2 regions of the Arthrobacter caoxuetaonis genome follow, and region 1 is predicted to be linked to the other one. Evidence: riboswitches for the same ligand, from Rfam matches in the RefSeq annotation. Region 1 holds a riboswitch; the other holds the start of a gene.
The links. A riboswitch is a leader RNA that binds a small molecule or an ion and turns the genes downstream of it on or off. The one in region 1 is predicted to bind S-adenosylmethionine.
Positions count from the first base shown of each region.

Region 2: linked by a shared signal. The riboswitch ahead of NF551_RS07885 (MetQ/NlpA family ABC transporter substrate-binding protein) and the one ahead of NF551_RS00965 (LLM class flavin-dependent oxidoreductase) in region 1 are both predicted to bind S-adenosylmethionine.

Region 1 covers NZ_CP099466.1:186,783-190,942, reverse strand. The annotation lists gene NF551_RS00975 (SDR family NAD(P)-dependent oxidoreductase) at 1-425, shown strand, start outside; gene NF551_RS00970 (hypothetical protein) at 478-840, opposite strand; gene NF551_RS00965 (LLM class flavin-dependent oxidoreductase) at 876-2,267, opposite strand; SAM riboswitch class IV at 2,305-2,421, opposite strand; gene NF551_RS00960 (ABC transporter ATP-binding protein) at 2,853-3,680, shown strand; gene NF551_RS00955 (aliphatic sulfonate ABC transporter substrate-binding protein) at 3,790-4,160, shown strand, end outside.
Region 2 covers NZ_CP099466.1:1,719,475-1,723,634, forward strand. The annotation lists gene NF551_RS07870 (sensor histidine kinase) at 1-437, shown strand, start outside; gene NF551_RS07875 (hypothetical protein) at 510-995, shown strand; gene NF551_RS07880 (macrolide 2'-phosphotransferase) at 997-1,896, opposite strand; SAM riboswitch class IV at 2,045-2,162, shown strand; gene NF551_RS07885 (MetQ/NlpA family ABC transporter substrate-binding protein) at 2,241-3,116, shown strand; gene NF551_RS07890 (methionine ABC transporter ATP-binding protein) at 3,189-4,160, shown strand, end outside.

The DNA of each region.
Region 1 (4,160 bases):
TCAATACCGGGACCATGGCCACGTTCCACCTGATGCGCGCTGCCTATCCAGAGCTGAAGAAGACCCGTGGAAGCATCATCAACTTTGCCTCCGGTGCGGGCATGAAGGGCCTTCCCAACCAGGTCACCTACGCCGCCGCGAAGGAAGCCATCCGCGCCATTTCACGCACGGCGGCCAACGAATGGGCCAAGGACGGCATCCGCGTCAACGTGGTCTCCCCGATCGCGCTCACCCCGGGCATCGCCCAGTGGAGCCAGGCGTTCCCGGAGGCCTTCCAGGAAGTGGTGGACGGCATTCCCCTGGGCCGTCTGGGCGATCCGGAGACGGACATCGCTCCGATCGTGGTGTTCCTGGCCAGCGAACAGTCCCAGTACATGACCGGCCAGACGCTGATGGCCGACGGCGGCTCGATCAAGATCTACTAGATCCTGCCGGCAGGAAGCGGCGGCTGCGTGCCGCCGCTTCCTGCTGTCCTGGCTAGAGCTCCGCAGCCACGGCGTTCAGCACCTCGGTGACGTCGGCCTTGCCCTGCCCGTAGTCGAAGATGGTGGTCGGAACGTGGGGTGTACTGGTGGCCACCACCCGTGTGGTTGCAGCGTCCACCGGCTCGAAGGTGAGCACAATGTCTTCGCCGAACGTCTTCCACGTGGTTCCCGCCACCAGCTCTGCCCGCTCCTGCCAGATCCCGGTGAGGGTCATCCGTGGAAGCCTCACCCCGGCCCGTTCGACGGCAGGAGGGAGCGCCGAGACAGGCGCCGCGACCACCATTTCCCCGCGGGCCCGGGCGCGCTTGGAGGTGACGTTCAGACTGAGAGCTTTGGTGTTCCCCGCATTTGTCATGCGCACGAGCCTAACGGAACCCCCGCAGGGCCGGCCTAGCGGCGGACCGCAGGGTCCAGCCGGAACCGCGCGCCGCGGTGGTCCTCCGGAAGCTTGTCACCTGCACCGAAGAGCTTCTGGCGCAGGGTTCCGGGGGCATACTCCGTAGGGTACGCGCCGCGCTTCTGCAGCTCGGGCACCACGAACTCGACGACGTCCTCGAAGGTTCCGGGCGTGACCGCGTAAGCCAGGTTGAAGCCGTCGACGTCGGTCTCCTCGACCCAGCGGATCAGCTCCTCGGCCACCTCCGCACCGGAGCCGACCAGCCGCGGGCCCAGTCCGCCGATCCCGGCGGTCTCGGCGATGTCGCGCACTGTCCAGGGCTCGCCGTCGTCCTTCACTTTCTGGAAGTTCGCAGCCGCCGACTGGATGGCGTTGGATTTCACGGCGCCGAGCGGCTGGTCGAGTTCATAGGTGGAGAGGTCCACACCCATCCAGCCGGACATCAGCGCCAGGGCGCCTTCGTCGCTGGTGTAGCGCTGGTAATCCAGGTGCTTGGCTTCGGCTTCCTCGGAGGTGGCGGCCGTGATGATGGTCAGCAGGGTGTAGATCCGGATCGAGTGCCGGTCCCGGCCGGCGGCTTCCGCAGCGTCGCGGATCTTCGTGACCGTGGTCTTGAGCTTCTCCACCGTGGACGCGCCCACGAACACTGCTTCAGCGTTCTCCGCCGCGAAGCCGATGCCGCGCGGCGATGCGCCTGCCTGGTAGATCACGGGGGTGCGCTGCGGAGACGGTTCCGAGATGTGGATGCCGGGGACCTTGAAGTATTTGCCCTCATGGTTGATGTCATGGACCTTGGACGGATCCGTGAAGACGCCGGTTTCCCTGTCGCGGACGACGGCGTCGTCTTCCCAGGAACCCTCAAGCAGCTTGTAGACGACTTCGAGGTATTCGTCGGCGTGGTTGTAGCGCTCGTCGTGCTCGAGCTGGTCCTCCTGGCCCATGTTGCGGGCGGCCGAAGGCAGGTAGCCGGTAACGACGTTCCAGCCGACGCGCCCGTTGGTGAGGTGGTCCAGCGTGGAGAGCCGGCGGGCGAACGGGTACGGATGCTCATAGGCGGTGCCGGCGGTGACGCCGAAGCCCAGGTTTTCGGTGACCAGGGCCATCGCGGAGACCAGCAGCAGCGGATCATTCACCGGCACCTGCGTGCCCTGGCGGAGGGTGGCTTCGTTGGAGGAACCGTAGACGTCGTAGGTGCCCAGCACGTCGGCAATGAAGATTCCGTCGAAAAGCCCGCGTTCGCAGGTCTTCGCCAGGTGGGTCCAGTAGGAAAGCCTGGTGTAGTCCGCCGACCGGTCTTCGGGGTGGCGCCACAAGCCGGGTGACTGGTGTCCGACGCAGTTCATGTCGAAGGCGTTGAAGCGGATCTGGCGGGGAGCGCTGGTCATCGAAGAATCCTTTCCCAGGCGACGCACCGGGGACGGAGCGCCGTACTTGCCGCCGGCGGATTCGCCGGGCGACCGGATCGTCATCTGGGGCACCCCGCTACGGAAAGAGGGTTGCCGCCCAACCAGCCAGAGCTTTGCGTTGGGACTCATGATCCTGCGGCTCCAGTATGGGCCCCTGAGCCGGGGCCGGCGCAACCCCGGCCGTGTCACGCGGCGTAACGCCCGGCGTCGTACTTCCAACTCCGCCCGCCGCCGCGCCGCCTCAACGACCACCGAGAGGCCACTTACGGCTGGTTTGGGCGCTCAAAAGAGCCGTAAGTGGCCTCTCGGCGGGAAATAGGGCCGGAGGGACCCGGATTCGGAATGTTACGCGGGGACTTGCCCGCAGGCTGTCCGAGGGCGTTTAGTTGCACTTGACCATCCCGAGCGGCTGAGAGACCTGGATCAGTGAAGCCGCAGCAACCCTGGTCGGAGTGCTTCCTCCTTGAGGCACTGCGATAGCGAGGTGGACGTCGCAGGAGGCCGCTAACCCGGCCCAGGACGTTTTCCGTAGGGTGCTACTGCCAGGACCGATGGAGTGTTCACATGACTGCAGTACTGTCCTCCGGCTCCCATGCCGTTTCCACTGCCCCGCGCCCCACCCCTGACTCTGCGCTGCCGGTAACGTTCGACGGCGTTGGCCGCGCCTTTGGTTCGGGCGCAAACGCCCACGTGGTGCTGCGCGACATCAATTTCGAGGTCCGTCCGGGCGAAGTCCTGGCCATCCTCGGCTCCAGCGGCTGCGGCAAGTCCACGCTGCTGCGCGCGACCGCCGGACTCGACGCCGCCTCCACCGGGCAGGTGCTGATCGACGGTACTGCCGTCCGCGGCATCGATGACCGGTGTGCCGTTGCCTTCCAGGAACCGCGGCTGCTTCCGTGGCAGACCCTGCAGGCCAACGTCGCCATCGGCCTGCCCAAGAGCACCAGTGCGTCCGAGGGCAAGGCCAAGGTCGCCGAGCTCCTCAAGCTGGTTGAGCTGGACAGCTTCGCGAAGCACCAGCCCCGCGCCGTGTCCGGCGGCATGGCCCAGCGCGCGTCGCTGGCCCGGGCGCTGGCCCGCAAGCCCGGCGTGCTGCTGCTCGACGAACCGTTCGGCGCCCTCGACGCCCTGACCCGCCTCAAGATGCAGGACCTGCTGCTGGACGTGCACCGCGCAGCTCCGGCCACTGTCCTGCTGGTCACGCACGACGTCGACGAGGCGCTGCAGCTCGCGGACCGGATCATTATCCTCGGCCGTGAACCGGGCAAGCCCGGTGCCACCATCACGCAGACCATCACCGTCCCGGGCGCCCGTCCGCGGGACCGTGCCTCGGCTGAACTGGCACGAATGCGCGGAGAGCTCTTGGCGAGCCTCGGCGTCGACCGCCACTAGGCGACCCCTCCTCCCCCACCGCCGCGGGCATTCCCGCGGCGGATGCCGCGGGCGATCCGTGCCCGCACCGCCCTTCTTCCCTGCCCTCCACTTCCTGAAGGAATTCCCCATGAACAGCCGTTCCCGCTTCTCCCGCCGCCCGCCCAGCTTCTCCCGCCGCCCGCCCAGCTTCTCCCGCCGTCCCCTCGCCGTCCTGGCCGCCGCTGCCGCAGCGTTCTCGCTGGCCCTCACGGGCTGCGTTGCCGGCGAAGACTCCTCCGGCGCTGCCGCCAATGATGCAGCCGACGGCGGCACCCTGAACATTGACTTCGCCACCTACAACCCGCTCAGCCTGGTCATCAAGGACCAGGGCTGGCTGGAAGCCACCCTTGAAGAGCAGGGCGTGGACGTGAACTGGGTGCAGTCCGCCGGATCGAACAAGGCCAATGAGGCACTGCGTGCCGGAGCGATCGACGTCGGCTCCACCGCCGGTTCGGCTGC
Region 2 (4,160 bases), 1.5 Mb from region 1:
CCCGGCAGACAGCCGCCGCCTTCGGCCCCGCCTTTTCCGACCGGGGCCTTGCCCTGCACGCCCAACTGCCGGACGTGCCGGTGCCTGTCCTGGGCAACGAAGCGGCACTTCAACGGGTCTTCACCGCGCTGTTGTCCAACGCTCTGGATTTCGGGCGGACGGAAGTTACCGTCTCCGTAGCCGCGCGGAACCGCGACGCCGTGGTCACGGTGGCAGACGACGGCCCGGGGCTGCCGCCGGAGCTCGCCGGAGCACTGTTCGACCGCTTCTCCTCGGTACGCCCGGCCCCGGCAGGGCACACCCGGCACTACGGCCTGGGCCTTGCGCTGGTCGCAGAAATCGCCGCACGGTTCGGCGGATCAGTCAGCGCTGAACCGGAAACAGGCCATGGCGCCGTCCTGGTGGTGCGGCTGCCCCTATCCGCACGGGGCTTCTAAGAATCCTCGAAGAATCGCGGCGTTGGATAGATGGCGTAGGAATATCCAAACTCAAGGGAGGTGTCACCAATCGTGGCGATTGGGAGCAAAGCGAAGAAGGTCATCATCTGGACCGCCAGCGGTCTGGCCGCCGCCGGCCTGCTCGCCGGAACGTTCTTCACGGGTATGGCCGTTGGGGACAATATGGAGACTGCATCGGTGACGTCCGAACAGGAGCAGGGCCAGGACCAGGGCCGCGGCGGCGACCGGGAACGGCGCGGGCCCGAAGACGCCCAGGAGCGCGACGGCGGCAGTGACGAAGCCCGGCCGGATCGGCAGGACACCCAGGACGGGGATGATCCGAAGCCCGGCAAGGAGAATGCTGACGGCCAGGCCGACGAAGGCCGGGAAGACGGACAGCACGACGACGGGGCCGATGGCGGTGACCGCGGTGATCGGGAAGATCGGGACGGCGACCGCGGCAAGGGCGGAGGCCACGGCCGCGGCGGCCACCACGGCGACGCCCCCGAGGACGGCGACGCGCCTGAGGAATCAGAGACTCCGGCGGAACAGTCCTGACTTAGGACGGCAGCAGCTGCGCGGAGGCTGTCTCGCGGTGCGCGGGTTCGCCGGATGCGAGGGCAAACAGCGCGTAGTTCAACGGGCCGGCCGCTATCAGCGCCGTGCACCGTTCGGCAAGGTGCGGCTCGGTGAGCCCTGTCGCGTCCTGGTACCAGCGGACCACGTCGTCGAGGGAACCCGGCGAGATGAGGTGCACGTACATAAACTCCAGGGCCGGGTCACTCACCTTCGCCGTGGTCCAGTCCAATACGGAGACGATCCGTTTGGCGTCATCGAGCAGCAGATGCGCGGGATACAGCTCCCCATGGGTCAGCACCGTCCGCTGCGGCCAAAGCCGGTCATCGGCCAGCCACTGTTCCCAGCCGGCCAGCAGCTCCGGGGCGATGCGGAACTCGGCGCGCACCTGTTCCAGTACCTTCGACCAGTGCCGGCGGACGCCGTCGGGAGTCTCGGCCGGGATGCCCGCGGCGGCCGCGGCCGCCGCGTCCATCCCGTGCAGCGACGCGATCAATCCGGCCAGGGAGTGGAGGTACGTCGGATCCGACGGGTCAAAGTGCCATTCGGGCTGGTTGTCCCGGTCCACCGTGAGCCCCGGGCTGCCCGGAAGCAGGGGATAGGCAATGAGGTCCGAACTCTGGATCTTCCATTCCGGAACCGCTGCAGGAAGGCGCGGACGCACGAAATCAAGGATCGCCTGCTCGCGTTCCTGGCCGGCGGCAACGTCCGCGCGCCGTGGGATCCGAAGTACCCAGTCCCCGCCGTCCGGTGCGGAGGCGAAAGCGACCCGGTAATCCAGTCCGGCTTCGTTGAAACGGACGGTGCCTGGTTCCAGGGCGAGTCCGTGCCGTGCTGCCAGAGTGCATATATCGGCTGCCGTCAGATCCCGCGCTTCGCTCATGGCTTCCTTTTCTCCCGGTTTACAAGGCCCCGCCCGGGGCTGGTTCCGTGACGTCCTGTTACGCAGGATGTCATGTGCCACTGCATAAGTCGTCATAAAGCAGGCGCGTTTTGGTTACGTGGCCCAGATGTTCCTAGCCTAGGGACGGAATCAAGAGTTCCAGCCAATGGCCCTGGCCGGCTGGACAGCAACCCTCTCGTCGTAGCGGGGTGCTCCAGGTGATGATTCGGCCTCGGCGGAGACTTTCCGCGAGGCAAGTACGGCGCCGGCACTGCCCTCCAGCGGCCTGCGCCTCCACCTTGTCCGCGGAGCGCCGCGGACCCTTTTGGGAGAAGAGCCACACCATGAAACTCAGCAGAATCCTGGCGATTGCAGCCGCCCCGCTCCTGGCACTGACGATGGCCGCCTGCGGCTCAGCCTCCGGGGACGAAGGCACTGTGAAGATCGGCGTGGTTGGAGCCAGCGATCCGTACTGGGCCACCTACACCGAGGCCGCGAAGGCGGAAGGCATCGACGTCGAAATCGTTGACTTTGCCGAGTACACGCAGCCGAACCCGGCACTGACCGAGGGCGAACTGGACCTGAACCAGTTCCAGCACATCATCTACCTGGCCCGCTACAACGTTGCCAGCGGCGCAGACCTCACACCGATTGGCTCCACGGCCATCTACCCGCTGGGCCTGTACTCCACCCAGTACGACTCGGTGGAAGACATCCCCGAGGGCTCGACGGTGGCGGTGCCCAACGACGAAAGCAACCTGGCCCGCGGCTTGCTGGTGCTGCAGTCAGCCGGGCTGGTCAGCCTCAAGGACGGCGGCAGCGTCTTCGCGACCCTTGACGACCTCGACGAAGCCAAGTCAAAGGTCAAGGTGACCACCCTTGAGGCTTCCCTGACCCCCACGTCGCTTCCCGACGTCGCAGCAGCGATCGTCAACAACGACTTCGTCGAAGACGCGGGCCTCAAGGCCGAAGACGCCATTGCCCAGGACGATCCGTCGGATCCCAAGGCCATCCCGTACGTCAACATCTTCGCAGCGCGTGCCGGCGAGGAGGAGAACGAGACCTACCTCAAGCTCGTGCAGATCTACCAGGAAACGCAGGCAGTCCAGGACGGTGTCCAGAAGGCTTCAGGCAACACCGCCGAATTCCTGAAGGTCCCGGTCCAGGACCTGCGCGATTCGCTCGCCGAGGTCCAGCAGGACATCGAAAACCTGGACTAGTTCCTGCCCGTTCCACCGCGTCCCGGGTCCGGCTGCGGCCGGACCCGGGACGCTCGTTCTGCAAGGGAAACCATGCCACTCATCACACTGCGGAATGTCTCCAAGACCTACCCGCCCGCCCGCCGGGGCGAAGAGCCGGTCACGGCGCTGCGGGACATCAACCTGGAGATCGAAGCCGGCGAAATCTACGGAATCATCGGCTACTCCGGAGCGGGAAAAAGCACCCTGGTCCGGTTGATCAACGCGCTGGAGACTGCAACCTCCGGCGACATCACGGTCGACGGCCGGCAGGTCACGGGCGTCCCGGAGCGGCAGCTGCGGCAGCTGCGCCTGGACATCGGGATGATCTTCCAGCAGTTCAACCTCTTTAACTCCAAAACCGTCCGCAACAACGTGGCCTATCCGCTGCGGGTAGCGGGCCGGAGCAGGGCTGAAATTGCCGCACGGACCGCCGAGCTCCTGGACTTCGTGGGACTCACGGACAAGGCGGACAACTTCCCGGAGCAGCTCTCCGGCGGGCAAAAGCAGCGCGTGGGCATTGCCCGCGCCCTGGCAGCGTCGCCCAAGATCCTCCTCGCAGACGAAGCCACGTCGGCCCTTGACCCGGAGACCACGCATGAGGTCTTGGAACTGCTGCGCCGGGTGAATCGCGAGCTGGGCATCACGATTGTGGTGATTACCCACGAAATGGACGTCATCAAGAACCTGGCCACCAAGGTCGCCGTCATGGACGGAGGACGGATCGTGGAACAGGGTGAAGTGTTCGAGGTGTTTTCCAACCCCCGCGAGGAATCCTCACGGAAGTTCGTTTCCACTGTGGTCCGGGGCGTTCCTTCAGCGGCCGACCTGGCGACGCTGCGAAACAGGCACGAGGGAAGAATGGTCACTCTGTCCTTCCGGGACGGCGGCGCGTCCCAGTCGGACGTGTTCGTTGAACTGGCAGCCGCCGGAGTGGAGTTCGAACTGGTCTACGGCGGCATCAATGACATTTCCGGCCGCGCGTTCGGCCACCTGACGCTGGCGCTCAAGGGCGCCGACCAGGCG